One region of the Actinosynnema sp. NPDC049800 genome, then DNA from elsewhere that is predicted to be linked to it. Evidence: riboswitches for the same ligand, from Rfam matches in the RefSeq annotation. Region 1 holds a riboswitch; each other region holds the start of a gene.
The links. Region 1 has a riboswitch for glycine ahead of gcvT (glycine cleavage system aminomethyltransferase GcvT). Riboswitches for the same ligand answer to the same signal wherever they lie in the genome.

Region 1 (9,768 bases):
GCCAGTCGGTGACCGGCGCGCCCGCGATGCCCGCGTGGAACACGTCCGGTCGGCGCAGCACGGCCAGCGCGGCCAGGTAGCCGCCGTAGGACCAGCCCCGGATGCCGACCCTGGTCAGGTCGAGGTCGGGTTCGCCCTTCGCGACCGCGTGCAGGGCGTCCACCTGGTCCTCCAGGGTGGCGCCGGCGAAGTCGAACGCGATCTCCCGCTCCCACGCCGGACCGCGACCGGGCGTGCCGCGGCCGTCCACGACGAGGACCGCGAAACCCTGGTCGGCCAGCCACTGCGAGGCCAGGTAGGCGTTGCGCGCCGACACCACGCGCTGCGCGTGCGGACCGCCGTACGGGTCGAGCAGGACCGGCAGCTTCGTGCCCGGCACGTGGCCGCGCGGGAACAGCAGCGCCGCCCTCAGGTCGCGCTCGCCGACGGTCAGCAGCCGCACTTCCGGTGTCAGCACGGGGGTTTCGGCGAACGTGCCGATCTCGCCGCCGGTCGACACGGTGACCTTCGGCCCGAAGTGGTCCATCGACGACCGGGACAGCACCAGCACGCCGCCCGCGCGCGTCGCGCCGTGCACGCCGTCCTCAGTGGACAGTCGGGTGGTCTCTTCGGGGCCGACCAGGAAGACGTGCGTCTGCGTCGGGTCGTCGGTGGACGCGGTGACCAGCGCGCCGTCGCCGTCCACGTCGAGCACCGCGCGGACCTGGAAGCCGTCCGGCGTCCACGGCCGGTCGCCCACGACGAGCCGGTTCGCGTCGCCGATCGGCAGCACGCGCAGCAGTTCGCCGTCCGGGGTCCAGCGCGGCGCGCCCGGCACGATCTCCAGCCAGTGCGGGTCGGTGTCGTCGGCGACCACCTCGGTGGCACCGGTCTCCACGTCGACCGCGAGCACCCGGACGCGGCGCTGGTCGCGTGACTGGACCTGCACCAGCGGCTTGCCGTGCGAGGTCCACGACACCGCGTTGACGTACGGGAAGGCGTCGCGGTCCCACATCACGTCGGTCCGGCCGGCGCCGAGGACGGCCAGCTCCACCACGGCGTTGGCCTCGCCGGCGGCCGGGTAGGCGATCTCGGCGGCGGGCGTGCCCGGGTTCGCCGGGTCGGCGATGTGCCAGCGCGGCACGGGCGCGTTGTCCACCCTGGCCGCCAGCACGTGCTCGCCGTCCGGGGAGAACCAGTAGCCCCGGTGGCGGCCCATCTCCTCGGCCGCGATGAACTCCGCGAGGCCCCACGTGACGTCCGGGCCGTCCGGCGACGCGACCACGCGGTCCGCGCCGGACTCCAGGTCCACCACGTGCAGCGCGCCCGCGGCCACGTAGCCGACCTTGCGGCCGGTCGGGTCCAGCCGGGGGTCGACCACCGGGCCCGCGACCGGCAGCTCGCGGACCGCGGCGGTGGCGAGTTCGACCACGAAGAGCCTGCCGGACAACGCGAACACCGCCTGCCGCGCGTCGCCGTCGGTGGCGTAGCCGACGATCCCGGCGGCCGACTCGCGGGTGCGCTCGCGGCGTGCCCGTTCCTCCGGGGACAGGTCCTCGGGGTCGGTCAGCAGGACGCCGGGGTCGGCCAGCAGCGTCTCGGACCGGGTCGCGGTGTCGAACGCCCACAGGCCGTTCGCCCGGCTCGTGGCCGTGGCGGTGCGGAGGAAGTACACCTTCGCGCCGTCCGGCGACGCGGTGAACGTCCGGGGTGCGCCGAGGGTGAACCGCTGGGTGCGCGCGTGCTGGCGCGGGAAGGAGATCTCGTTGCCCACCCGGACACCCTATGTCCCCGGCCGGCCGGCGGTCAGGCGATGCGACGGTGCCCTGCCTTGGCTGTGGTCAGGCGAGGCGACGACCGTCCGACCGGCGGTGCGGCGGTGCGGCGGCGGTGCCCGGTCGTGGCGGTGGGCGACCCCTGTCTTGGTCCGCGTCGTCGAGGCGGGCTGAACCGCGTCGGCGGACGGGCCGTAGTCGTGGGTGGAGCGATCGACGGACCGAGGAGGAGTTGAGTGTGATCCGACGAAACCGCATCGCCATCGCCGTCGCGGGTGGCATGGCCGCCGTGCTCGCGCTGGTCATGTGGACTTCCAACGCCACCGGCCTGCAGGGCAGGACGGTCGCGCAGACCGAGCAGGTCGGCGCCGCGGCCCAGGGCGACTACGGCGACGTTCAGGAGCCCTTGGCCCCTCCGACCAGCGAAGAGGCGGCGCCTGTCGAGGAGCCCGCCGCCGACGCGCCGGAGGGCCAGGCCGCGCCCGCGCCGTCCGGCCCGCAGGTCACGCTGGTCGGCAAGAGCGTGCCCAAGATGGGCGAGGTCGTGCAGGACGGTGACGGCCGCACGCTGTACCGGTTCGACAAGGACACGCCGGACCCGGCGAAGTCCAACTGCGAGGGTCAGTGCGCCGTGACGTGGCCCCCCGTGCTGTCCGACGGCAAGCCGCAGCTGCAGGGCGTCGACCCGGCGCTCGTGTCGACGGTGAAGCGGGCCGACGGCACCGACCAGGTGACGCTCGACGGCTGGCCGCTCTACACCTACGCGAAGGACGAGGCGCCCGGCCAGTGGAAGGGCCAGGGCGTGGGCGGCACGTGGTTCGTGGTGCAGCCCGACGGCAAGCGCAACGTCGAGTGCCTGCCGCCGGGGGTGACGCCGCCCGCCGCCTAGTCCACTGTGCCTCGCCCTGATCCCCCGGCCCGGGGTTGGCCGGGGGATCAGGGCGTCGCATCGCGGACCGTGCGGCTCGAAGTGGCGTCAGAGGGTGCGGACGGCCTCGGCGAAGTCCAGGCGCGGGTTGCGCGGGTGGGTGCCGGAGTGGTCCGGGTGACCGATGTTGACGATCACCAGGGGCAGCTGGTTGGTGCCGGCGAAGAACTCGCCGCGCACGCCCTCGGCGTCGAAGCCGCTCATCGGTCCGGCGGCGAGGCCCGCCGCGCGGACGCCGACGATGAAGTAGCCGGCCTGGAGCAGTGCGCTCGTCTTCGCCGCCTCGGTGCGCCCCGCGTCGTCCGCGAACGCCGCCTTCGCGCCCGGGTAGTGCGGGAACGTCGTGGCCAGGTGCTCGTGGAAGTCGGTGTCGGCCGCCAGGATCGCGGTCACCGGCGCGGCCAGGGTCTTGGCCCGGTTGCCCTCCGCCATGTGCGGCGCGAGCCGGGCCTTGGCGTCCTCGCCCCGGATGAGCAGCACGCGCAGCGGCTGGCTGTTCATCGCGGTCGGGCCCCACTTCACGAGGTCGTAGACGTCGCGGAGCTGCTCGTCGGTCACCGGCTCGTCGGTGAACGCGTTCGCCGTGCGGGCCTCGCGGAACAGCAGGTCCTGCGCGTCGCGCGGGAGGGCCAGCGTGTCGAGGGTGGCGGTCATGGTGCCTCTTTCGGTTGTCCCGTACGCGGGTTGCGCACGGGACAACCTCCAGTAAGCGCGAGCTATTTCGTGTCGTCGTTCACAGGGACGGGTACAGCGGGTGCTTGGCGGCCAGCACCTCGACCCGCGCCCGCAGCTCGGCCAGGTCCGGCGACGGCTGCAACGCCGCCGCGATGATCTCCGCCACCTCGGTGAAGTCGGCCGAGCCGAAACCGCGCGTGGCCAGCGCCGGCGTGCCGATGCGCAGGCCGGAGGTCACCATCGGCGGCCGCGGGTCGTTCGGCACCGCGTTGCGGTTGACCGTGATGCCCACCTCGTGCAGCCGGTCCTCGGCCTGCTTGCCGTCCAGTTCGGACGCCACCAGGTCCACCAGCACGAGGTGCACGTCCGTGCCGCCGGTGAGCACCTTCACACCGGCCGCCGCCGCGTCGGCCTGCGACAGGCGCTCGGCGAGGATCTTCGCGCCCTCGACCGTGCGCCGCTGGCGGTCGGCGAACTCGGGCGACGCGGCGTGCTTGAACGCCACCGCCTTGCCCGCGATCACGTGCTCCAGCGGGCCGCCCTGCTGACCCGGGAACACCGCCGAGTTGATCTTCTTCGCCAGGTCGGCCTCGTTGGTCAGGATCACGCCGCCGCGCGGGCCGCCGAGCGTCTTGTGCGTGGTCGTGGTCACGACGTGCGCGTGCGGCACGGGGCTCGGGTGCAGGCCCGCCGCCACGAGGCCGGCGAAGTGCGCCATGTCCACCATCAGGTAGGCGTCCACCGAGTCGGCGATCCGGCGGAACTCGGCGAAGTCCAGCTGGCGCGGGTACGCCGACCAGCCGGCCACGATCAGCTTCGGCCGGTGCTCGGTCGCCAGCCGCTCCACCTCGGCCATGTCGACGCGGCCGTCGGCCTCCGACACGTGGTAGGGCACCACGTTGTAGAGCTTGCCGGAGAAGTTGATCCGCATGCCGTGCGTGAGGTGGCCGCCGTGCGCGAGGTCCAGGCCCAGGATCGTGTCGCCCGGCTGGAGCAGGGCGAACATCGCGCACGCGTTGGCCTGCGCGCCCGAGTGCGGCTGCACGTTCGCGAAACCGGCGCCGAACAGCTCCTTCACCCGCTCGATCGCCAGCCGCTCGATCACGTCGACGTGCTCGCAGCCGCCGTAGTAGCGCCGGCCGGGGTAGCCCTCGGCGTACTTGTTCGTCAGCACCGACCCCTGCGCCTGGAGCACCGACACCGGCGTGAAGTTCTCCGAGGCGATCATCTCCAGCGTGCTCTGCTGCCGGTGCAGCTCGGCGGCGACGGCGTTCGCGACCTCCGGGTCGAACTCCGCGAGGGAGGTGGTGAAGTGCTCGGACATGTGTGGGGTCTCCCTTACGAGGTGCGCTTGTAGAAGGGCAGTGCGACGACTTCGACCGGCTCGTGCTTGCCGCGGACGTCCACCGACAGCCGGGTGCCGGGCTCGGTGTTGCCGACGGCCACGTACGCCATCGCCACCGAGTAGCCCAGGGTCGGCGACAACGCGCCGCTGGTCACCTCGCCGATCCGGGCGCCCGAGGCGTCCAGCACGGGGTAGCCGTGCCGCGGCGCGCGGCGCGAGGCGGTCTTCAGGCCGACCAGGACCTCCTCGACGCCCCGCTCGGCGACGGCGGCCAGCGCGTCGCGGCCGACGAAGTCGCCCGGCTTGTCCAGCTTCACCACGCGGCCGAGGTTCGCCTGGAACGGCGTGCGGTCGCGGCCGAGCTCGTTGCCGTACAGCGGCATGCCCGCCTCCAGCCGCAGCGTGTCGCGGCAGCCGAGGCCGGCGGGCTTGAGGTCGTGCGGCGCGCCCGCCTCCAGCAGGGCCCGCCAGACGTGCGCGGCGTCGTCCGGCGCGACGAACAGCTCGAAGCCGTCCTCGCCGGTGTAGCCGGTGCGGGCCAGCAGCACGGGCTTGCCCGCGACCTCGGTCGGGTACGACGCGTAGTACTTCACCGCGGCCAGGTCGGTCGACGTGAGGCCGGCGAGGATGGCGGTGGCCTTCGGGCCCTGCACGGCGAGCAGCGCGTAGTCGGTCGACTTGTCCGCGACCACCGCGTCGAAGCCCTTCGCCCGCTCGACCAGGGCCTCGTGCACGACGGCGGCGTTCGAGGCGTTGGCGACGACGAGGTACTCCTCATCACCCGTGCGGTACACGATCAGGTCGTCGATGACGCCACCGTCGGCCTCGCAGATCATCGTGTACCGGGCGCGGCCGACGCCGATCGCGGACGCGTGGCCGACCAGGGCGTGGTCGAGCGCGGCGCCCGCCTCCGGGCCGGTGAGCAGGATCTCACCCATGTGGGTCAGGTCGAACAGGCCCGCCGACGTGCGCACCGCGTGGTGCTCGGCCAGCTCGCTGTCGTAGCGCAGCGGCATCCGCCAGCCCGCGAAGTCGGTGAACATGGCGCCCAGCGCCTCGTGTTCGGCGTGCAGGGGCGTGCGGCGGCTTTCCATCAGGCGGGCCCTCCCTGGGTGCGGACCTGCCGATGGGCCGACCGGTCGGGTCGACGGGCGGGCACGTCCGAGCGATTCACGAGCGAAAGGATGACACGGTCCACCGGAGACTCCTCGTCGAGTGAGCCTCCCCCTCTGCCATGAGCCTGAGAGCTTCACCACCCGGTGGGGGCGGCTTGCACCGTGGGCGAGGCGCACCGGGGTGCGCCTGCTTTCCAGAGTTGCCTTCGTCGCGCGGTACCTGTGCCTGAGAGATTCCGGGGAGGAGTTGCTCCTTCGGCGCCCCGCTGGGGGACTCTCCCGCGCGACATCGACGGCCGTGTTCAGTTGGTACCGCCAGACGCTAGGGGTGCCCGGCGGGCGGGGTCAACCCCGGTCACAGGCTCTTCTCGGCCCGGACGCTCTCGACCACCTTGCGCTCGGCGTAGAACGACACGAACGGGATCGTGCCCGCGAGCAGCACCAGCACCGTGCCCTTGATCGACCAGCGGGCCTTGAGCGCGAGGTCGACGGTGAGCACCAGGTAGACCGCGTAGAGGAAGCCGTGCACCGGGCCGACGACCTGCATCATGCCCTCGCTGTCGCCCGCGTACTTGGCGATCATCGCGACCACGAGCAGCAGCAGGCCGACACCGACCACGTAAGCCATGAACCGGAACCTGGTCAACGCGCCGCTCATCGCCCTACCTTCGCTCACCGCTGGTCCCGCGCGTTGAGTTCGGCGAGCATGCGGTTGTAGGCCGCGAGCTCTTCGTCCTCGTCGTCCCGCACGGGCGCTCTGACGGGCTCAACGGTAACTACCGGCCGCGGCGGCGCGGCCACCGGCTCCGGCGCGGCCTCGGCGGCGGCGTCCGCCGTCCCGGCGGCGGCCTCGGCCTTGCGGCGGGCGTCCAGCCTGCGGATGCGCCACACCATGAACGCGGGGAAGAGGCCGAACAGCGGCCACTGGAACACGTAGCCGAGGTTCTGGAACGTGCCACCGGCCTCGGAGAACCGCTCCCACTGCCAGTAGGCCAGGCCGCAGCACACGACCAGCGACGCCAGGCAGACGGCCGCGATGGCCAGGCGCTGGGGGGTGATGAGGCCTCGCACGCCTCAAGAGTACTTCGTGCGTCGCACGAGGCTGGGGCTCCCCGCACGGGAGCCCGCACCTCGACGGCAAGGGCTCCTCGACCGCAGGAGCCCGCCCCGACTCGTCGGACCTAGGCCACGCCGTCCCGGCGTTGCCTCTGCAACCTGGCCACGCACCAGGCCGCCGCACTACCCCGACGCAGGTGCTGGAGCACCGTCATCGGGCCGAGGCGACGACCGAGGTCGGCGGGCGAGAGCCCGGCCGCCCGGTAGTCCAGAGCGCGCTGGTCCAACGGGCTGATGCCCGCGTCCCACCACTGCTCCGCCTCGGACAGGTCGCCGACCAGCTGCCAGTAGCTGGCGGCCGCGGCGAGCAGGGGCTCGGGCACCTCGGGCGCCCGCTTCCGCATCGCCGCCACGTACGCCGGATCCGCGGACTCGACCTTCACCAGGCCGCGGGGACCGCCATTCGCCCGCTGCACCGGGATCCCCGGCGCGGACGGCGGGGCTTCCGCGAGCCACGCGTCCTTGATCCGGTTCACCTCCTGCAGCTCGGCGTCGTCCGAGCGCTCAGCCGCCCACTGCCGCAACAGCTCGTCGACTCCGGAGTCCTCGACCATTCTGCCTCCTCATCGGTCGAAGATCAGCCAATGCGACGCACCGTATTAGCGGGTACCGACAACCGCTAGACCCTGGTTTGTCTAAAACCCTGTTACCAGGGCGTTATAGCCCTCATTCCACCCGTACGGTGCAACGTTCGGGGCGCATAGTCACCGATCGTGACCGCATTGAGCGGGAGTACGCGGGGTTACCGCGGGACCTCTAGGCGAACAGGCTGCGGACGAAGGTGATGATCGACTCGGCGCCGGACTGGAGCCACCCGAGCGCGGTCCTCACCGCCTCGGCGGACTCGTTCGGCTGGGTGATCAGGAGGAACAGCACCAGCGCGACCGCCGCCAGCGTCACCACCTTCTTGACGTTCACTGATCGGTCTCCGTCCGTGTCACTGGGCAGGGCGGCCGAGCGCCGCTCCGGTCGTGTCAACGGCCATGGTCCCTCATTCACCCGGATGATGACGATCGAACCCGCCGCCATCCCTCGACCGGTCGCACGAACACCACGCAACCACGCCTGGGTCGCCCGGAGAGTCACCCGAACGGACGATCAAGGGGACCGGTGGTCCCGCCGATCACCAAGGTACGGGCGCTCGCCCACCCCCCTGGCACGGACACCGAGGTTCTTCAGACACTGCCACCTCTGCACAGCCCATCACCTGATTGCGCCGACGCACGCACCGAGCGTGACAAAGGCCGCTCGCGGCTGCCACTCATTTCCGGTACCCCTTCAGGTGATTTCCCTTGCCTTTTTCCGGCCCGATCGGGTCCGCGCCCGCGGGTCCGTCACCCGATCACGCCGGACCGCCGGAGCCCGGCGATCTCGTCCTCGCCCAGCCCCAGCCCGGCCAGCACCTCGACCGTGTGCTCGCCGACGGCGGGCGGCGGACCGGGCGTGGCCGCGGGCGTCCGCCCGAACCGCGGCGCGGGCGCGGGCTGCGCCACCCCGTCCACCTCGACGAACGTCCCCCGCTCGGCGTTGTGCCCGTGCTTCGGCGCCTCACCGGGCGCCAGCACGGGCGCGAGGCACGCGTCGGTGCCCTCGGCGAGCGCGGCCCACTCGTCCCTGGTCCGGGTCGCCACCGCCGCGGCGATGCGGGCCCGCAGCTCCGGCCAGTTCGCCGGGTCGTGCCGCCCGGGCAGCCCGGCGTCGGCGAGCCCGAGCACGACCAGCAGCTCGGCGTAGAACTTCTCCTCCAGCGCCCCGATGCCGACGAACCGGCCGTCGGCCGCCTCGTACACGTCGTAGAACGGCGCGCCGCCGTCGAGCAGGTTCGTCCCGCGCGCGCCCGACCAGGCGCCCACCGACGACATCCCGTGCAGGAACGTGGTCAGCAGCGCCGCGCCGTCGACCATGGCCGCGTCCACCACCTGCCCCCGCCCGGACCGCTCCCGCTCGTACAGCGCGGCCAGCACGCCGAGCGCCAGCAGCAGCCCGCCACCGCCGAAGTCGCCGACGACGTTGAGCGGCACGGTCGGCGGCGCGCCCGCCCGGCCGATCGGCTCCAGCGCGCCCGCCACCGCGATGTAGTTGATGTCGTGCCCGGCGCGGTCGGCCAGCGGCCCGTCCTGGCCCCAGCCGGTCATCCGCCCGTAGACCAGGCGCGGGTTGCGGGCCAGGCACTGCGCCGGGCCGATGCCCAGCCGTTCGGTCACGCCCGGCCGGAAGCCCTCGACCAGCACGTCCGACTCCGCGACCAGGCGCAGCACCAGCTCGGCGCCCTCGGGTCGGCGCACGTCCACCCCGATCGAGCGCCGGCCGCGGCCGAGCAGGGGCACCTCCGTGCCGCCGCCGACGCGGTCCACCCGGACCACGGACGCACCGAGGTCGGCCAGCACCATGCAGCCGAACGGGGCGGGCGCAAGGCCCGCCAGCTCGACGACCTTCAACCCCTCCAGCGGCCCCGGCACTAGAGCGACCTCGCGATGATTTCCTTCATGATCTCGTTCGTCCCGCCGTAGATCTTCTGCACGCGCGCGTCCGCCCACGCGCGCGCGATCGGGTACTCGGCCATGTAGCCGTAGCCGCCGAACAGCTGCACGCACTCGTCCACGACCTGGCACAGCCGTTCGGTGGCCCACCACTTGGCCATCGCCGCGGTGGGCACGTCGAGGCGGCCCGCCAAGTGCTCCTGCACGCACTCGTCCACGAAAGCCCTGGTCACGCGGGCCTCGGTGGCGCACTCGGCGAGCTTGAACCGGGTGTTCTGGAACTTGATCAGCTCCCGTCCGAACGCCGTGCGGTCCTTGACGTAGGCGAGCGTGAGGTCGACCGCCGCCTCGATGC
Region 2 (9,768 bases), on a different contig from region 1:
GCAGCAGGAGGAGAGCTCAGGTGAGCACGAACGACGGGCCAGGCGTTCCGCCCGAGCAGTCCCCGGAGCGGACCTCCGTTTTCCGGGCCGACTTCCTCGCCGAGGTCGAGGGCGCCGAGGCGCCCGCCCAGGAGCCGGCCGTCGCGGGTGTCGACGCACTGCCCGCCGGTTCGGCGCTGCTCGTGGTCAAGCGCGGCCCCAACGCGGGGTCGAGGTTCCTGCTGGACCGCGACACGACCAGCGCGGGGCGGCACCCCGACAGCGACATCTTCCTCGACGACGTGACGGTCTCCCGCCGCCACGCCGAGTTCCGCCGCGAGGGCGGCGAGTTCGTGGTCATCGACGTGGGCAGCCTCAACGGCACCTACGTCAACCGCGAGCCCGTCGACCAGGCGGTGCTGGCGAACGGCGACGAGGTGCAGATCGGCAAGTTCCGCCTCGTGTTCCTGACCGGTCCGGGCGCCGGGGGCCAGGGGGCCTGAGCGATGGGGCTCCGGTGACGGCGGCCGGGCGGCCACGCGGGGGGTTGAGCATCGGGGCGGTGCTGGCGCAGCTGCGACCCGACTTCCCCGACGTCACCATCTCCAAGATCCGATTCCTGGAGTCGGAGGGCTTGGTCCGCCCGGCGCGCACGGCCTCGGGGTACCGGCAGTTCACGTCCGCCGACGTGGACCGCCTGCGGTACATCCTGTCCGCTCAACGGGACAGGTACCTGCCGCTGAAAGTCATCAAGGAGCAGTTGGACGCGGCCGACCAGGGCGCGTCGAAGGCGATGCGCGCGGTCGACCTCGCACCGGCCGCCGGGCACCGGGTCACCCGCGAGGACCTGCTGGCGCGCGCGGGCATCGAGCCGGGCGTGCTGGCGGACCTGGAGCAGCACGGCCTGATCAGGCCAGGTGCGGGCGGGTTCTACGACCACGAGGCCGTGCAGATCGCCTCGACGGTGCGGGCGATGGCCGAGCACGGCCTGGAGGCCCGGCACCTGCGCCCCTTCCGCGCCGCGGCCGACCGCGAGGTCGGGTTGGTGGAGCAGGTCGTCGGCGCGGCCCACCGCTCGCGCGACCGTGACGACGTGGTGCGGGAGTTGGCGGCGCTCTCCGTAACGCTGCACACACTCTTGGTGAAGGTCGGTTTGCGAGAGGTCGTCGGACGACCTGTTTCGCCGAGGTGAACACGTGTCCGCATCGTGATCCGAAGCGGGCGGGCGGTTGCGCACAGGGCCCGCTTGGCGGGTAGCGTCGAAAGAGTACGTGGGGGATCCTCGTTGGTAGCGGGGACGCCAGAATTTCAGCGCGCTGAGGGAGGCGAGACCCGATGAGCGAAATGCGCGTCGTCGGCGTGCGGGTGGAACTGCCCGCCAACCAGCCGATCCTGCTGCTGCGCGAAACCGAGGGCGAACGGTACCTGCCGATCTGGATCGGATCGGTCGAGGCCACGGCGATCGCGTTGGAGCAGCAAGGTGTCCGTCCTGCCCGGCCGTTGACGCACGACCTGCTCAAGGACGTCATCGGAGCCCTCGGCCGGCAGCTGGAGCAGGTGCGGATCACGGACTTGCAGGAAGGCACCTACTTCGCGGAACTCGTCTTCGACGGCGACATCCGCGTGTCCGCGCGGCCGAGCGATTCGGTGGCGCTGGCCCTGCGGATCGGCGTGCCGATCCACGCGGAGGAGTCGGTGCTGGCGGAGGCGGGCCTCATCATCCCGGACGAGCAGGAGGACGAGGTCGAGAAGTTCCGCGAGTTCCTCGACTCCGTATCGCCCGAGGACTTCCGCGGCGCCGACACGTAACCGTCCGCCCCCACCACGCCCTGCCTACCGGCACGGCCCCGGCACACCAGAGCACGCCTCCCCACAGCCGTCCACTGACACGCCCTTGCCCACGTCCTTCCCGAAGGAAGGGCTTCGTGTCATCCCGCCGACCTGGCTCCGCCCTACCGCGCGTGTCAAGGGGGCTGTGTGTCCCTTGCCGCGCCCGTCCACCGATGCCTGCCCCCTTGATACGTGTGGTAGCCCGTAGGAGGTCGGTGGGATGACACGAAACCCGCACCACAACGGACCCGGCGCGTACCCACCCACCCCGCCGTCATCCTGCTGATCTGCCCGTCCGGCGAGGACATGCTTTTCAGCCTGCACGCACCCCCGCCGCACCCCGCCGCACCCCTACCGCCTGGGACCGCACACCACTGCCCCGGGCCTCACACCAACCTGCCGCTTGCGGACAAGCGGGTCGGGTGCTTGACAAAACCAGCCCGTCACCGATCCGTCGAACCGCTCTCCACCACGCCCCGCGAAGGGCCGCGCCCAACGGCCCCACACCGTCAACGGCCCCTCGCGAGCGTGTGCGGTGCGTTGTGGATCAACCCCGCGTGCCACCTCCAGGTGTCACGCCTCTGGGTTACACAACGTCAACCTTCGTCCGCTAAACGATCACTAAACGTCACCCGAATGGCTTACGACAGGCGACTCTCTCAACCTCAACCTCACGTTGAGGCAAGACACGCCCAGCGCGTCGCGTTGACCTGCCCCCTACCCGGTCTTACCGTCGAACTCAGGTGAATTGCCACGGTGTGATTCGGGCACCGCGGCGGCTTCACGTTGGTCGCCGGTCGTCGTGACCGGACCGAGGGGAGGCAGGCGTGGTCGAGGAAGCGCCCATCCGGGCCGGATCCGGCGAACAGGGTGAGCTGTTCCCGGACTCCTCGCTGCCGGACGAACTGGTCGGGTACCGCGGCCCCGCCGCGTGCCAGATCGCGGGCATCACCTACCGCCAGCTGGACTACTGGGCGCGCACGGGGTTGGTCAACCCGACGATAAGGAGTGCCCACGGCTCCGGCAGCCAACGGCTCTACTCGTTCAAGGACATCCTGGTCCTCAAGGTCGTCAAGCGGCTGCTGGACACCGGTGTCTCGTTGCAGAACATCCGGGTCGCGGTCGACCACCTGCGCCGCCGCGGCGTGCAGGACCTGGCCCGGATCACGCTGTTCAGCGACGGCACCACCGTCTACGAGTGCACGTCGCCGGAAGAGGTGGTCGACCTGCTCCAAGGCGGCCAAGGGGTGTTCGGCATCGCGGTCTCCGGCGCGATGCGGGAGATCAGCGGCACGATCCACGACTTCCCCGCCGAACGCGCGGACGGCGCCGAGATCGTGGAGCCTGCCGACGACGAGCTGTCCCGCCGGCGCCGCACGAGGGCCATCGGCTGACCGCCCGGCGCAAGGCGGCCGGCTGACCGACGTGCTCGCCCGGCGCAACGCGGCCGGCTGACCGGCCCGCACACCCGGCGCAACGCGATGAGATCCACGTCGCGCCGGCGGTACCGCTCACCCACCCGCCGGGTACGATTTCGCGCGTAGTCGCTTTATCCCGTGCGGGAGAGTCCGAGCCAGTCTCGGCGCCGAAGGAGCAAATCCTCCCCGGAACCTCTCAGGCGCAAGGACCGTGCGGGTGAGACGCCTCTGGAAAGCGGGTCGGCCACCACCGACCGACCCCGCCGACGGTGCAAACCCGACAGCCGGGTGAAGCTCTCAGGCGCCCGCCGGGCAGAAGACAGAGGGGGAGGGCAACGGCAGAAGTCTGTCCGGAGCCCTGGAGGCCAGCACCGATGACGCAGGACCGCATCCCCCTCGCCGCACTCGAGCACGGCACCCCGTTCGCCGACCGGCACGTGGGCCCGCGGCCCGCCGAGCTGGCCCGCATCCTCGACGTGATCGGTGTCGGCTCCCTGGAGGAACTGGCGCAGCACGCCGTCCCCGAGTCGATCCGCGAGCGCGACCTGGTGCTGGACCTGCCCGCGCCCGCCACCGAGACCGAGGCGCTGGCCGAGCTGCGCGCCCTCGCCTCCCGCAACCGCCCGATGACGCAGATGATCGGGCTCGGCTACTACGGCACGACCACGCCGCCGGTGATCCGCCGCAACGTGCTGGAGAGCCCCGCCTGGTACACCGCGTACACGCCGTACCAGCCGGAGATCTCCCAGGGCCGCCTCGAAGCCCTGCTGAACTTCCAGACGATGGTCGCCGACCTGACCGGCCTGCCGCTGGCCAACGCCTCGATGCTGGACGAGTCCACCGCGGCCGCCGAGGCCATGACGCTGGTTCGCCGCGCGGGACGGTCCAAATCGAACAAGTTCGTCGTGGACGCCGACACGCTGCCGCAGACGCTGGCCGTCATCGAGACGCGCGCCGAGCCGCTGGGCATCGAGATCGTGACCGCCGACCTGTCGCAGGGCATCGAGGGCCTCGGCCTCGGCGGCGACTTCTTCGGCGTGCTGCTGTCCTACCCCGGCGCGTCCGGCGTGGTGCGCGACCACGCGGCGGTCGTCGAGGAGATCCACAAGGCGGGCGCGCAGGCCGTGGTCGCCGCCGACCTGCTGGCGTTGACGCTGCTGCGCCCGCCCGGCGAGATCGGCGCGGACGTCGTCATCGGCACCACGCAGCGCTTCGGCGTGCCGATCGGGTTCGGCGGGCCGCACGCGGGCTACATGGCCGTGCGCCAGGGCTTGGAGCGGCAGCTGCCCGGCCGGCTCGTCGGCGTGTCCGTGGACGCGGACGGCTCGCTCGCCTACCGCCTCGCCCTGCAGACGCGCGAGCAGCACATCCGCCGGGAGAAGGCGACCAGCAACATCTGCACCGCTCAGGTCCTGCTGGCGGTGATCGCGTCGATGTACGCGGTGTACCACGGTCCGGAAGGGCTGAAGGCGATCGCGACCCGCGCCCACCGGATGGCGACCGTGCTGGCCGCCGGCCTGCTGGAGGGCGGCGTCGAGATCGTGCACGGCGAGTTCTTCGACACCGTGCGCGCCCGCGTCGAAGGACGTGCCGCCGCCGTCGTCTCCGCCGCGCGCGACCTCGGCGTGAACCTGTGGCAGGTCGACGACGACGTGGTGTCCATCGCGTGCGACGAGACCACCACGCGCGAGCACCTGGTCGCGGTGTGGAAGGCGTTCGGCGTGACCGTCGCGGACGTGGACGGCCTGGACGCCGACACCGCCGACGGCATCCCCGCGGACCTGCGCCGCACCAGCGACTACCTGACCCACCCGGTGTTCCACTCGCACCGCTCCGAGACCGCGCTGCTGCGCTACCTGCGCGCGTTGTCGGACAAGGACGTCGCGCTGGACCGCAGCATGATCCCGCTGGGCTCGTGCACGATGAAGCTCAACGCCACGGCCGAGATGGAGCCGATCACGTGGCCGGAGTTCGCCGACCTGCACCCGTTCGCGCCCGCGTCGGACGCCGACGGGCTGCTGAGCATCGTCGGTGACCTGGAGCGGTGGCTGGCCGAGGTCACCGGGTACGACGCGGTGTCGTTGCAGCCGAACGCGGGCAGCCAGGGCGAGTTCGCGGGCCTGCTGGCGATCCGCGCCTACCACCGCGCCAACGGCGACGACCACCGCGACGTGTGCCTGATCCCGTCCAGCGCGCACGGCACCAACGCCGCGTCCGCCGTGATGGCCGGGATGCGGGTCGTGGTCGTCAAGTGCGACGACCACGGCAACGTGGACATCGAGCACCTGCGTTCGACGGTCGACGCGCACCGCGACGACCTGGCCGCGATCATGATCACCTACCCGTCGACGCACGGCGTGTACGAGGACACCGTGCGCGAGGTGTGCGGGCTGGTGCACGACGCCGGTGGCCAGGTGTACGTCGACGGCGCGAACCTCAACGCGCTGATCGGGTTGGCGCAGTACGGCAAGTTCGGGTCGGACGTGTCGCACCTGAACCTGCACAAGACGTTCTGCATCCCGCACGGCGGCGGTGGCCCGGGTGTCGGGCCGATCGGCGTGCGGTCGCACCTGGCGCCGTTCCTGCCGAACCACCCGTTGCAGCCGTCGGCCGGTCCGGCGACCGGTGTCGGCCCGATCAGCGCCGCGCCGTGGGGTTCGGCGTCGATCCTGCCGATCTCGTGGGCGTACGTGCGGATGATGGGCGCCGACGGCCTCCGCCGCGCCACCCTCACCGCCGTGGCGGCGGCGAACTACGTGGCCCGCCGCCTGGACGAGCACTTCCCGGTGCTCTACACCGGCGAGGGCGGTTTCGTGGCCCACGAGTGCATCCTCGACCTGCGGCCGATCACCAAGGCGACCGGCGTGACGGTGGACGACGTGGCGAAGCGGTTGGCGGACTACGGGCTGCACGCGCCGACCATGTCGTTCCCGGTGGCGGGCACGCTCATGGTGGAGCCGACGGAGAGCGAGGACCTGGGCGAGATCGACCGGTTCATCGACGCGATGATCGCGATCCGGCACGAGATCGACCGCGTCGGCTCGGGCGAGTGGCCGGTGGACGACAACCCGCTGCGCAACGCGCCGCACACGGCGGCCTCCATCGCGACGGAGTGGAACCACCCGTACAGCCGGGAGGTGGCGGTGTTCCCGGCGGGCACGTCGGCGCCGAAGACCTGGCCCCCGGTGCGCCGCATCGACGGCGCCAAGGGCGACCGCAACCTGGTCTGCTCCTGCCCGCCGGTCTCCGCTTACGGCGGCTGACCACCCGCCGGTCTCCGCTTGCGGCATCTGACCGGTCTCCGCTCACGGCGGCTGACCGGTTCCCGCTCACGGCGGTTGCCCACCGCGGCGTCGCACGGGAACCCGGGGGGACCGGGTTCCCGTGCGGCACCGTCGTGGCTCAGCCGGTCGCACGCGCAGCGGGCTGTCGCAGGGCGCCACGACGAACCCCTCACCCACGAGGTCGCGCGGACCAGTCGAGTGATTACGCACTGTCACCCGATCGGGTTTCCGGACGTCGACGATCAGGCGAGCTCGTAGTCCAGTTCGAACCGTCCCGGCTCGCCTTGGGCCCACGTGATCCGGCCCGTGCCGGTGAGGCCCGCCAGCTCGCCGGTGGCGGAGGTGATGGTGACGGTGGCGTCCGCCACGCCGTCGTGGAAGCCGCCGACGTGGTGCAGGACGAAGCTGCCGGTGCGGCCGTTCAGGGCCCCGGTGACGACCTCGTAGCCGGTCGAGGCGCAGGAGTCGTCGTCCGCGTACGACATGACGAAGCGCAGGTCGCCCACGGCTTCCAGGTCACCGGTGTAGGTGGCCGTCATGCCGCCGACCGTCTGCTTCGGGCCGGTGACCTCGTCGTAGCGCTTGCCGTCCCACGTGTGCTCGTCCCAGCTCTTCATCTCCGCGCGTGCGGTGGCGTGTGTGGTCATGGGGTGGAGCCTGCCGGACGTACCTGACAGTTCCTGTCAGGATGGTCCGATGCGCGCCAGTCGGTTGCTGTCCCTGCTCCTCCTGCTCCAGTCGCGCGGCCGGATGACGGCGCAGGAGCTGGCGGACGAGCTGGAGGTCTCGGTCCGCACCGTGTACCGCGACGTGGAGGCGCTCGGCGCGTCCGGCGTGCCCGTGTACGCCGACCGCGGGCCGGCGGGTGGCTACCGGCTGGTCGACGGGTACCGCACCCGGCTGACGGGGTTGACCACCGAGGAGGCCGACTCGCTGTTCCTGGCGGGTATGCCCGGCCCGGCGGCGGAACTCGGGTTGGGCGCGGTGGTGGCGGCGGCGCAGCTCAAGGTGCTCGCCGCGCTCCCGCCGGAGCTGCGGTCGCGGGCGTCGCGGGTCCGGGAGAGGTTCCACCTGGACGCGCCCGGCTGGTTCCGCGGCAACGAGGGGACGCCGCACGTGGCCGAGATCGCGGAGGCGGTGTGGCAGCAGCGGCGGCTGCGGATCCGGTACGTGCGGTGGGCGGGGGTCGAGGTGGAGCGGACGGTCGAGCCGCTCGGGCTCGTGCTCAAGGCCGGCACCTGGTACCTCGTCGCCCGGACGGACGGCCTGCGCACGTACCGGGTCTCGCGGGTGCTGGAGCTGACCGCGCTGGACGAGCCGTTCGACCGGCCCGAGGGGTTCGACCTGGTCGAGTACTGGGCCGGCTGGTCGGAGCGGTTCGAGGAGCGGATGTACCCGATGCGGGTCACGGTCCGGATGACGCCGGACGGGCTGCGCGGCGCCCGGGTCCTGCTCGGCCTCGTCGCCGCCCGGGAGTTGGAGGGCGTGGAACCGGAGGGGGAGTGGACGACCGTCCGGGTGCCGGTCGAGTCGCTGGACCACGCGCTGGTGGACCTGCTGCGCCTCGGGCCCGAGGTGGACGTGGTGGAGCCGCCGGAGCTGCGCGAACGCGTCATCGCCCGGATCGCGGCGATGGCCGCCGTCTACCAGCGCTGACGGTCGCCAGCCGGCGCTGGTGGTTGCTGATCGGCGTTGACGGGCGCTGGCGGGCGTTGACGGGCGTTAGAGGGCATTGGAGGGCGCTGACCGGGAGGGAGGCGCGCCCCGGCGGGACGCGCCTTCCGGGTCAATCGATCGTCGTGGCGTTGCTGTAGTTGCAGATGGCCGGCGCCATCACCTGCGCGGCGCTGCCCCAGCCGGCGCACTGGTAGGACGAGTGGCCGTACCAGTTGTGGCCGAACTCGTGGGCGGCCAGGAGGGCGTCGTCGTTCACGCCGCCCATGTAGAGCGCGATCCGCTGGCCCGCGCCCCAGTTGCAGCCGACCACCCGACTGCCGCCGCCGCAGTCGGTGATGTAGCCGTTGCGGCACTCGACCGGGGTGCCGCTGGAGCTCTCGGTCAGCCCGCTCCACGCCCGCGCGCCGGTGCGGATCGCCGACGCGTACGGCGAGCAGGAGCTGAGGATGCGGTACGTCCGGGGGTTCGGCACGGGCCACGCCGCCGCCGTGGGACCTTCGGACAGCACCTCGGCAGGTGCCGCCGCCAATTCCACGGCACTGGTGCCGTGCCCTTCCACGGTGAACGCGCTTTGCGAGCTCGGCGCCACGAGAACGGCGAGCACCAGCGCCAGCAGGGCAGGCGCCAAGAAGAGTTTCCTCACCTTGTTCGTCCTTTCGTGTGCAGGGATCTCGACGTTGTGCAGGGACGTCGAAGCACTCGAAGTTACGAGACCATTGGGCGCCGATCAACCGGGTCGGACCGCGATTGATCAGCGCGGAAACGATCAGATTACGGCCACCGGCCAGGGGTGATCCGATTCCGGGAAAGATCGGAAATGCGTCGGGTGTGAATTTAACAGGTCGAATGGCGCGGTCAGGTCCGTCGATCGGCGCAATTCGACGCGATGTCGCCACGCGCCGCAGCCGTCGTTCGCGGAAATGGGGTCACCGCGGCGACGGCTGCGGCCGTTCGAGTGCCGAGGCGCGTGGTCCCGGTCGCCGTGAGCAGCCGTCGAGGCCGGCCCAGCCGCTTCGGCCGCGATCAGTCGGCCGCGATCAGTCGGCCGAGAGGAGCTGGCCGAGGGCGGCGTCCACGCCGCGGCCGTCCTCGACCACCGACAGCGTGCCGCCGGTGGACCGGGCCAGCTCCGACAGCGGCGCGCGTTCCGGGTCGGGACCGAGCGCGATGACGCTGATCGCGATGTCCTTGCCCGGCTGCTTGAGCGACGCGAGCCGCGACGTCAGCTCCTCGAACGTCAGCCCGCCGTCGTTCACGCCGTCGGTGAGCACCACGATCCGGTTGCGCTTGCCGTCCTGGTAGTCGGCCAGCACCCGCTCGTACAGCGCGAGCACGCTGGTGTAGAGCTGCGTGGCGCTGCGGGGCTCCAGCTCGGCGACGCCGTCCAGCAGCGCCTGCCGCTGGGTGGCGACCGGTCCGGTGGCGACGAGCTGCCGGTACGGCTTGTCGCCGTCGAGCTGCCGGGAGAACTCCCACAGCCCGAGCGACCCGGACACCGACCGGTTGACCTGCCCGGACAGCGCCTGCTTCACCCAGTCCATCCGGCTGCGGCCCTCGCCGCCGGGCTCCTCCATCGACTT
Region 3 (9,768 bases), on a different contig from region 1:
GTCGCCGCCGAACAGGTGCGCCTCCTGCGGGACGATGCCCAGCCGTTGGCGCAGCGCCGCCAGGTCGTAGGAGCGCAGGTCCACGCCGTCGACCAGCACCGCGCCCTCGGTGGCGTCGTAGAACCTCGCCACCAGCTTGACCAGGGTCGACTTGCCCGCACCGGTCGCGCCTACGAAGGCGACGGTCTCGCCCGGCGAGACGTGCAGCGAGATGTCCTCCACCGCGGGACGGGTGGTGCCCTGGTAGGCGAACGTGACGTTGCGCAGCTCCACCTCGCCGCGCAGGTGGGGCACCGGCACGGGGTCGTCGGCCGGCGGGACGGTGGTCGGGGTGCGCAGCAGGTCGCCGATGCGGCTCAGGCCCACCCTGGCCTGCTGGTAGCCGTCGAACACGCCCGAGAGCTGGTACAGCGGCGAGAAGAACAGGCCCAGGTACAGCACGAACGCCAGGAGCACGCCGGGGGACAGGGTGCCCTCCGCCACGCGGTACGAGCCGACCACGAGGATCCCCGCCTGCGCGACGCCGGAGAGCAGCGACAGGAACGGGAAGTAGGTGGCGATGTACCGCTGCGCCCGGATGCGGGAGCGGCGGTAGGCGTCGCTGCGCTCGGCGAACGCCTCGGCCGACCGCGCCTCCCGCGTGTACGCCTGCGACACGCGCAGCCCCGAGACGTTCTCCTGGAGGTCGGCGTTGACCGCGCTGACGCGTTCGCGCGCCTCCGCGTAGGCCGCCGACGAGAGGCGCTGGAAGACCACCGTCGCGATCAGCAGGATCGGCAGCACGCTCAGCGCCACCAGCGCCAGGCCCGGATCGGTGACGACCAGGGCCACCGCGATGCCGACGACGGTCAGCACGCTGATCACGAACGTGGTCAGGCCGGTCTGCAGGAAGCTGGACAGGGCGTCCACGTCGGTGGTCATCCGGGTCATGATCCGGCCGGCCATCTCGCGCTCGTAGTAGTCCAGCCCGAGTCGTTGCAGGTGGGCGTAGCTGCGCACGCGCAACAGGTACAGCAGGCGCTCGCCGAGCCGGGAGGTCACGACGGTGCCCGCCGCCGCCGACACCCAGCCCAGCACGACCAGCGTGAAGCTGATCGCGGCGGCGGTCCAGAGCCAGCCGACCTGGCCGCCGACGACGCCCTTGTCGATGCCCAGGCGCACCAGGTTCGGCGAGGCGACGGCCAGCGCGGTGTCGATCAGGAGGAGACCGCCCACGCCCAGCATCGTCCAGCGGACGGGCCGCAGCAGGGTGCGCAGGCGGAAGCCCGGGTCGGGGGCGCGCGGGTCCTCGCCGTTCAGGGTCGGCACGTCGTCGGCGGGCGGCAGGGAGTGGACGCGGGCCATCAGCTCCGGGGTGGGCGGGGTGCCGCCCAGCAGCGCCGACGTGCCACCGCCGCCCCGGGAGACCTTGGCCGCGCCGACGGCCCGGTTCGCCGCGCGCACGGCCAGGTCGTCGTCGTCGCTCTCGGGCCAGAGGTCCGGGGTCGTGCCGTCCGGGCCCGGTTCCAGCCTGGCGTCGGCACGGGGGTCGACGTGCTCGATCGCCTCGCCCGGTCCGGCGAGGAGCTCGCGGTAGAGGCGGCAGCGCTCCCGCAGCTCGGCGTCGGTGCCGACGTCGACCACCCGGCCCGCGTCCAGCACGGCGATGCGGTCGGCCAGCGCGAGCGACGACCGCCGGTGCGCGATCAGGAGCGTCGTGCGCTCGGCGGTCACGGCGGCCAGCGTGCGGTGGATCGCCGCCTCGGTGGCGTTGTCCACGGCCGAGGTCGCGTCGTCCAGGACCAGGACGCGCGGGTCGGAGAGCAGGGCGCGGGCCAGGGCGACGCGCTGGCGCTGACCGCCGGAGAGGGTCAGGCCGCGCTCGCCGACCACGGTGTCGTAGCCGTCCGGCAGGGCTTGGACGAACTCGTGCGCCTCGGCCGCCCGCGCCGCCGCCTCCACCTGCTCGTCGGAGGCGTCCGGCAGGCCGTAGGCGATGTTCGCGCGGACGGTGTCGGAGAAGAGGAACGCCTCCTCGAACACCGTGCCCACGGTCCGGCGCAGGGAGGCCAGCCGCAGGTCCCGGACGTCCACCCCGCCCACCGACACCGCGCCCTCGTGCACGTCGTAGAACCGGGGCAGCAGGAGCGAGACGGTCGACTTGCCGGAGCCCGCGGTGCCGACGACCGCGAGGGTCTCGCCCGGTTCCACGCGCAGGGACACGCCCGAGAGCACCGGTTCGCTGCGCGTGTAGCCGAACGTCACGTCCCGCAGCTCGACGGCCACCGGACCGGCGGGCACGTCGCGGTCGCCGTCCACGACCGTCGGCTGCGAGTCGACCAGCTCGTACACGCGCTCCACGCCGGCCCGCGCCAGCTGCGCCGTCACCATCAGGCTCGCCAGCAGGCGGGTCGGGCCGACGAGGGTGGCCACGTAGGTCGCGAACGCCAGGAACGTGCCGAGGGTGACCTCCCCGCGCAGCGCCATCCAGCCGCCGAGCGCCAGGACCGCCACCTGGCCGAGGTAGGGCAGGGCGTTCAGCGTCGCGGACGGGCGGGCGGTCAGGCGGGCCGCGCGCATCCGCTCGGCGAACAGGAGCTTGGCGCGGGACTCCAGCCGGGAGACCTCGCGGGCCTCCTGGCCGAACCCCTTCACCACGCGCACGCCGGTGACGGTCTCCTCCACGTGCTGCGCCACGTCGGCCGCGCGCTGCTGGGCCGACCAGGTGGCCGGGAAGAGCGTCAGCCTGCTGCGCGCCGCGACCACCCCGACGGCGGGGGTGATCACCAGCGCGATCACGGTCAGCAGCGGCGACAGCCAGAACATCGCCACGATCGCCGCGACCGCGAACACGACCGTGCCGAACGCCAGCGGCGTCATCGACAGCAGGCTGTTGACCAGCTGGAGGTCGGTGATCGAGCGGGACACCACCTGGCCCGTGCGCAACGCGTCCTGCTTGGGCCCGTCCAACCGCTGCACCGCGCCGAACACGGCCTGCCGCAGGTCGTGCTGCACGTCGACGGCCAGCCTGCCGCCGAGGAACCGGCGCACGAACGCGGTGCCGAAGGTCAGCAGCTCCAAGCCGACCAGGACGATCGCGAGCCAGGTCAGGCGGTCCGTGCGGCCGGCCATCGCGTCGTCGACGGCGACCTTGATCAACAATGGACCGACGGCCTGCAACCCGACGCCGACGACGGCGGCGAGCACCGAGAGCACCACGAGGGCGCGGTGCTGCCAGCACGCCTTGGCGAGCCTGCGGATCCAGCCGTCGGGAGAAGTCACGACGTCCAACATAGGTCGGACCACCGACGGTGTCGGCCCCCCTGGAGGTGACGAAGGCCGCCCCGAACCTTCGGGGCGGCCTCCGTCAGCCGATCAAGAACACGCGATCAGGTGATGTCCTTGCGCTGAGTGGCCGCCCAGCCGCCGAGGAAGAACAACGCCGTCCAGACGAGGAAGACCAGGCCGCTCAACCACCAGTCGAACGCGCCCAGCGCGCCCGCGATCGCCCGCAGGAACTCGACCATGTCCTCCGGCACGACGCCGGCGTTCGACAGGAACAGCGACGACGCCACCGAGCCGGTCATGCCGTTCACCGCGCCGTTGGGCAGGAAGCCGATGATCTCCGGCAGGCCCTGCGACGCCAGCACGAGCTGGATGCCGTTCTCCACGATCAGCATGTAGAGCAGCAGCACCACGGTGGTGCCGACGACGCTGGTCATCAGCGCGCCGACGCCGACGCCGAACATGGTCATCAGGATCGACGACAGCACGCCGACACCGGCCAGCGCGAGCCAGCCGCCGGCGTCGGGCAACGAGCCCGAGTTCGAGGTCAGCGCGATGCCGATGCTCACCGACGCGACGATGGCGATGCCGAAGATCGCGCCCCACAGGATGTAGACGATCATCTTCGCGGCCAGCGCGGAGACCCGGTTGGGCGAGGTCAGGAACGTCGTGGTGATCGTCTTGCGGTTGATCTCGTTCGCGATCGCCAGGCCGCCGAAGATCATCGGGAAGATCGTCGCCACGTTGATGCTGCGGGCGATCCCGAACACCGACATCTGCCACTGCGACGGGTCCACGTTGAGCAGCGCGGTGAGCTCCGCCGCCTCGTCGTTGTTCATGATGTCCGAGACGGTCTTGAAGATGGCCCCGGTGCCGAGCGCCCAGCCGAACGCGAGCAGCACGGTCGGGATCATCAGGCCCCACCACAGGCCCGTGGTGGTCGTCTTGCGGAACTCCGACTTGATCAGGTTGCCCATCACGCACCGCCCCCGAGGCCGCCCTGACCGTGTTGCTGTCCGTACGGGTTGTCCTGCGGCGGCGGCTGGGACCCCGGTGGTGGCGCCTCGTAGCCCTGCGGGGGCTGTTGGTACTGCTGCTGGTACTGCTGCTCGTAGCCGGGCGGCTGCTGGTACGGCTGCTGGTAGCCCGGCGGCGGCTGCTGGTAGCCCTGCGGCGGTGTCTGGTACGGCTGCTGGTAGCCGGCCGGTAGCTGCTGCTGGTAGCCGCCGGGTTGGGCGTACTGGCCCGGCGCCGCGTACTGGCCGTTGGTGAGCTGGAAGAACAGCCGCTCCAGGTCGACCTTCTCCTCCTGGATGCCGTAGACCGACACACCCGCCTTCAACGCGGTGTCGGCGACCTGCCTGGCCTCCACGCCGGTCACCGCGATGCGGCCGTCCGGCAGCTGCTCGATCGCGCTGATCCCGTCCTCGCGCAACGCCGCGACCAGCGCGCCGGTGTCCGACGGCTGCACGAGCACGCGGCCCTGCTGCTGGTCGCGCAGCTGGTCGAGCGAGCCGTAGTACATGGTCTGACCGCGGCTGATGACGACCACCTGGTCGACGGTCTGCTCGACCTCCGCCAGCAGGTGGCTGGAGATCAGCACGGTCCGCCCGCTGCGCGCGTAGGACTGCAGGAACGTCCGCAGCCACGCGATGCCCTCCGGGTCGAGCCCGTTGGCCGGCTCGTCGAGCACCAGGATCTGCGGGTCGCCGAGCAGCGCGGTGGCCAGGGCCAGCCGCTGCTTCATGCCCAGCGAGAACCCGCCCGCCTTGCGGTCGCCGGCCGCGCCGAGGCCCACCAGCTGGAGCACCTGGTCGGCGCGCGAGTCCGGCACGCCGATCGCGGCGGCGTAGACCCGCAGGTGGTTGCGCGCCGTGCGCTTGGGGTGGAAGCCCTGCGCCTCCAGCACCGCGCCGACCACCCGCGCCGGGTTGCCGAGCTGGGCGAACGGCCTGCCGTTGATCAGTCCGGTGCCCGCGGTCGGGGTCACCAGGCCGAGCAGCATGCGCAGCGTCGTCGTCTTGCCGGCCCCGTTGGGACCGAGGAAGCCGGTCACCGAACCGGGTTCCACCGTGAAGCTGAGATTCTGCACCGCTGCGACCGGACCGAACTGCTTGGTCAAGTTCTGCACCACGATGCGGCCACTGCCGTCGTGCACGCGTCCCTCCCGAGTACTCCTACCGGGCGTCATCCTGCCCTAGGAGGGTCACTCTGGGAGGGCATGCCGCGGTTTCGACGCGACCCTGGGTATCTCGGCCGTCGTCTCGACCTCCTTCGAATGTCGCAGCGTGCGCAGCGGACGGCGGCGTTCGCGGTGCGGCAGGCCGTCGCCGATGAGGTGCTGGTGGGCCATCGTCCACACCTGGCACGGCCACTTCTTGTGCCGCAGGATGCCGGGGCACGCGCCGCAGCGGCCGTCCGGATCCGGTTGGTGCACGGTCAGCAGCAGCCGCCAGCCGTCGGCCAGGCGGTGGATCTCGGACCGCGCGAGCGGCACGAGGGCGTCCGCCTCGCCGGTCTCGGCGGCCTCGTCCAGCAGCGCCAGCCGGCGCATCACGGCGGCCCGCAGCGCTTCGTCCACGGCCGTCACATCCTGTCGGCGACTTGGTCGAGCAGGCGGTGCAGCCTGCGCGTCTGCGTGACGGACATCACGGCGGACTCGCCGGGCGGCGCGACCAGCAGAACTCGGTCGTCCTCGACGAGCACGGTCATCGACCGGTCCCGCCCGAACGGGTCGTGGCAGTCGATCCAGCCCTCGGGTTCAGCCATCTGCGCTCCGATCGGAGGTGGCGCGGCAGAGCGCCGCGCGAGCGGACGACCCCGCCGGGTAGCCGCGGGGTTCCCGCCCTGTGCATCGGTCGCGGGGCCGTCGTGACTTACCCGTTATCACCCAAGTTCACTCGATTGCTTGAGTTTGGGCACAGCGCGTCGCCACCGCCGGGTGGGAATCTCGGCCGGATCGGTGGGGTCACTGGGCAGCGACCCCCGTTCCCGGCTAAGATTGGCGACGCGGCCCGCTCCCAGTGACCCCCAGGCTGGTTGAGCGGGCCGTCTTTCTTTCGCCGAAGGGCCCCGCTCACAGCACGTGAGCGGGGCCCTTCGCGGTGGGTCCTCAGAAGTCGAGCGGCGTGTGGGTCATCCCGTGCGCCTGCGCGACCGGCAGGTTGGTCAGCAGGCCCTCGTGCGCGTTCAGGCCGAGCGCCAGCGACGCGTCCGCCCGCAGCGCCGCCTCCCAGCCCTGGTCGGCCAGCGCGACGGCGTACGGCAGCGTCACGTTGGTCAGCGCGTAGGTCGACGTCCGCGGCACGGCGCCGGGCATGTTCGCCACGCAGTAGAAGACGGTGTCGTGCACCTGGTAGGTCGGGTCGGCGTGCGTGGTCGGGCGCGAGTCGGCGAAGCAGCCGCCCTGGTCGATCGCGATGTCCACCAGGACGGAGCCGGGCTTCATGTCGGCGACCAGCTCGTTGCTCACCAGCTTCGGCGCCTTCGCGCCGGGCACCAGCACCGCGCCGATGACCAGGTCGGCCTCGCGGACGGCCTGCTCGACGGAGTACCGGTTGGACGTCACGGTGCGCAGGCGGCCTTGGTAGAGGGCGTCGATGTGGCGCAGCCGGTCCACGTTGGTGTCCAGGATCTGCACGTCCGCGCCCATGCCGACGGCGATCGCCGCCGCGTTCAGGCCCGCCACGCCGCCGCCGATCACGACCACCCGCGCCGGGTGCACGCCGGGCACGCCGCCGGGCAGCACGCCGCGCCCGCCGGACGGCTTCATCAGCGAGAACGCGCCCACCTGCGGCGCGAGCCTGCCCGCCACCTCGGACATCGGCGCCAGCAGCGGCAGCGCGCCGTTCGCGGTCTGCACGGTCTCGTAGGCGACGGCGGTGGTGCCCGAGTCCAGCAGCGCCTGCGTCAGCGGCCGGTCGGCGGCCAGGTGCAGGTACGTGAACAGGACCTGGCCCTTGCGCAGCCGCGGGTACTCCTCGGCGATCGGCTCCTTCACCTTGAGCACCAGGTCGCCCTCGGCCCACACGTCGTCCGCGCCCGCCAGCACCTTCGCGCCCGCGGCCAGGTACTCCTCGTCGGTGATGGCCGAACCGAGGCCCGCGCCGGCCTCGACCACCACGTCGTGGCCGCGCTGCGTCAGCTCGTGCGCGCCCGCCGGGGTCAGCGCGACGCGGTACTCGTGGTTCTTGATCTCGCGGGGGACGGCGATCCGCACGGTGGGCTCCTTCGGCCGTTGTTACACCAAAGGTCCGGTAACGGGTATTCGGTGTCATCGTGCGGCCGGCACCAACGCACCCCTGCGCCACTGTGCTGATCGAACAAGCCCGGCGGTGCGTTGACACCCGTCGGGCCCGGCACCTAGCGTGCGGGCCAACCAACTGAACATCGGCCGCGGCGCGCCAGGAGCGCCGGAACCCGCGCGGGAGAGACCTCGGTGAACGTGCCGGGGCGCCGAAGGAGCAAGCACCCCGCACACTCTCAGGCAGCGAGAACCGCTCGGGTGAGGCGACTCTGGAAAGCGCGCAAGTCCGCGCACCCACGGTGCAAGCCGCCGCTCCGGCGTCGGTGAAGCTCTCAGGTCCCAGGACAGAGTGGGGCTCTGGTGGACCTTGCCGTGAGGGAGCGCTGTCGTGACTTTTCCGGACAACCTGCTGTACACGCCCGAGCACGAGTGGGTGGACTGGGCGCCGGGTACCCAGGAGCCCGTGGCGGTCGGCATCACGTCGTACGCGGCGGAGTCGTTGGGTGACATCGTGTTCGTGGAGCTGCCCGAGGTCGGCACCGTGGTGAAGTCGGGCGAGGTGTGCGGCGAGCTGGAGTCGACCAAGTCGGTCAGCGACCTGTACGCGCCGATCAGCGGCGAGGTGGTCGAGGTCAACCGGGCCGCGGTCGACGACCCGTCGTTGATCAACAACGACCCGTACGGGGCCGGGTGGCTGTTCAAGGTGGCCGTGACGGACGCGTCCGGGTTGCTGACCGCGGCGAAGTACGCGGAACTGACCGGGGACTGACGTCATGGCGATCAGCGTGTTCGACCTGTTCTCCGTGGGCATCGGACCGTCGAGCTCGCACACGGTGGGCCCGATGCGCGCGGCGATGATGTTCGCGCAACGGCTGCGGCCCTCGTTGGCCTCGGTCGACCGGGTGCACGTGGAGCTGTTCGGGTCGCTCGGCGCGACCGGGCACGGGCACGGCAGCCCGAAGGCGGTGGTGCTGGGCCTGGAGGGCAGCCGGCCGGAGGAGGTCGACCCGGAGGAGGCCGAGCGGCGGCTGGCGGAGATCCGGGCGACCGGGCGGCTGCGGCTGGCCGGGGTGCGGGAGATCGCGTTCACCGAGGACGCCGACCTGGTGATGCACCGGCGGAAGTCGTTGCCGCTGCACCCCAACGGCATGAGCTTCACCGCCCACTCGGGTGACGTCGTGGTCGACTCGGCGGTGTACTACTCCGTCGGCGGCGGGTTCGTGGTGGACGACACGGCCACCGGGGCGGACCGGATCAAGCCCGACGAGACGCCGGTCGCGCACCCGTTCCGGACCGGTGACGAGCTGCTGGCGCGGTGCCGGGAGACCGGGCTGTCGATCAGCGAGGTGATGTTGGCCAACGAGCGGTCGTGGCGCGACGAGGAGTCGGTGCGCTCGGGGCTGCTGCGCATCTGGGACGTGATGCAGGAGTGCGTCGAGCGCGGCTGCACGCGGACCGGGGTGCTGCCCGGCGGCTTGAAGGTGCGGCGGCGGGCGGCCGAGATGCGGCAGCGGATGGCCGCCGAGCACTACGCCACGGACCCGTTGCGGGTGATGGACTGGGTGACCCTGTTCGCGCTGGCGGTGAACGAGGAGAACGCCGCGGGTGGCCGCGTGGTGACCGCGCCGACCAACGGCGCGGCCGGCATCGTGCCCGCGGTGCTGCACTACTACACCCGCTTCGTGCCGGGCGCGTCCGACGACGGCGTGGTGCGGTTCCTGCTGACGGCGGGTGCGGTCGGCGTGCTGTTCAAGGAGAACGCGTCGATCTCCGGAGCCGAGGTCGGGTGCCAGGGCGAGGTCGGCTCGGCGTGCTCGATGGCGGCCGGCGGGCTGGCCGAGGTGCTGGGTGGCACGCCGGAGCAGGTGGAGAACGCGGCCGAGATCGCCATGGAGCACAACCTGGGGCTGACGTGCGACCCGATCGGGGGACTGGTGCAGATCCCGTGCATCGAGCGCAACGCGTTGGCGTCGATCAAGGCGATCACGGCGGCGCGGATGGCGTTGCGCGGCGACGGCTCCCACTTCGTGTCGCTGGACAAGGTCATCAAGACCATGCGTGAGACGGGCAAGGACATGAAGGTCAAGTACAAGGAGACCGCGCGCGGCGGCCTGGCCGTGAACGTCATCGAGTGCTGATAACCGGCCGCTGACCAGGGCGGATGGCTTCCATCGCTGCTCGATGGTTCTCGCCACTGCCTGACGTCCCACGGCCTGGAGACGGCCTGATCTTGAGCCGCACCTGACGGGCTCCACCTC

Region 2: another riboswitch for glycine. It lies ahead of gcvP (aminomethyl-transferring glycine dehydrogenase); the one in region 1 lies ahead of gcvT (glycine cleavage system aminomethyltransferase GcvT).
Region 3: another riboswitch for glycine. It lies ahead of gcvH (glycine cleavage system protein GcvH); the one in region 1 lies ahead of gcvT (glycine cleavage system aminomethyltransferase GcvT).

Annotation. Positions count from the first base shown of each region.
Region 1 is NZ_JBFAMT010000003.1:99,499-109,266, forward strand. Features, by position in the region: gene AB0I91_RS05745 (S9 family peptidase) at 1-1,753, opposite strand, end outside; gene AB0I91_RS05750 (hypothetical protein) at 1,993-2,643, shown strand; gene AB0I91_RS05755 (malonic semialdehyde reductase) at 2,731-3,336, opposite strand; gene glyA (serine hydroxymethyltransferase) at 3,416-4,681, opposite strand; gene gcvT (glycine cleavage system aminomethyltransferase GcvT) at 4,696-5,796, opposite strand; glycine riboswitch at 5,925-6,020, opposite strand; glycine riboswitch at 6,022-6,109, opposite strand; gene AB0I91_RS05770 (DUF3817 domain-containing protein) at 6,173-6,475, opposite strand; gene AB0I91_RS05775 (hypothetical protein) at 6,490-6,888, opposite strand; gene AB0I91_RS05780 (helix-turn-helix transcriptional regulator) at 6,999-7,487, opposite strand; gene AB0I91_RS05785 (hypothetical protein) at 7,690-7,851, opposite strand; gene AB0I91_RS05790 (CaiB/BaiF CoA transferase family protein) at 8,268-9,392, opposite strand; gene AB0I91_RS05795 (acyl-CoA dehydrogenase family protein) at 9,392-9,768, opposite strand, start outside.
Region 2 is NZ_JBFAMT010000061.1:4,527-14,294, forward strand. Features, by position in the region: gene garA (glycogen accumulation regulator GarA) at 21-482, shown strand; gene ftsR (transcriptional regulator FtsR) at 497-1,171, shown strand; gene AB0I91_RS38410 (bifunctional nuclease family protein) at 1,315-1,788, shown strand; gene AB0I91_RS38415 (MerR family transcriptional regulator) at 2,637-3,203, shown strand; glycine riboswitch at 3,359-3,449, shown strand; gene gcvP (aminomethyl-transferring glycine dehydrogenase) at 3,602-6,490, shown strand; gene AB0I91_RS38425 (DUF3224 domain-containing protein) at 6,754-7,158, opposite strand; gene AB0I91_RS38430 (helix-turn-helix transcriptional regulator) at 7,208-8,167, shown strand; gene AB0I91_RS38435 (hypothetical protein) at 8,298-8,831, opposite strand; gene AB0I91_RS38440 (substrate-binding domain-containing protein) at 9,226-9,768, opposite strand, start outside.
Region 3 is NZ_JBFAMT010000039.1:3,944-13,711, forward strand. Features, by position in the region: gene AB0I91_RS31655 (ABC transporter ATP-binding protein) at 1-3,273, opposite strand, end outside; gene AB0I91_RS31660 (ABC-2 transporter permease) at 3,369-4,241, opposite strand; gene AB0I91_RS31665 (ABC transporter ATP-binding protein) at 4,241-5,422, opposite strand; gene AB0I91_RS31670 (hypothetical protein) at 5,471-5,845, opposite strand; gene AB0I91_RS31675 (hypothetical protein) at 5,851-6,033, opposite strand; gene ald (alanine dehydrogenase) at 6,377-7,483, opposite strand; glycine riboswitch at 7,679-7,773, shown strand; gene gcvH (glycine cleavage system protein GcvH) at 7,899-8,279, shown strand; gene AB0I91_RS31690 (L-serine ammonia-lyase) at 8,284-9,648, shown strand.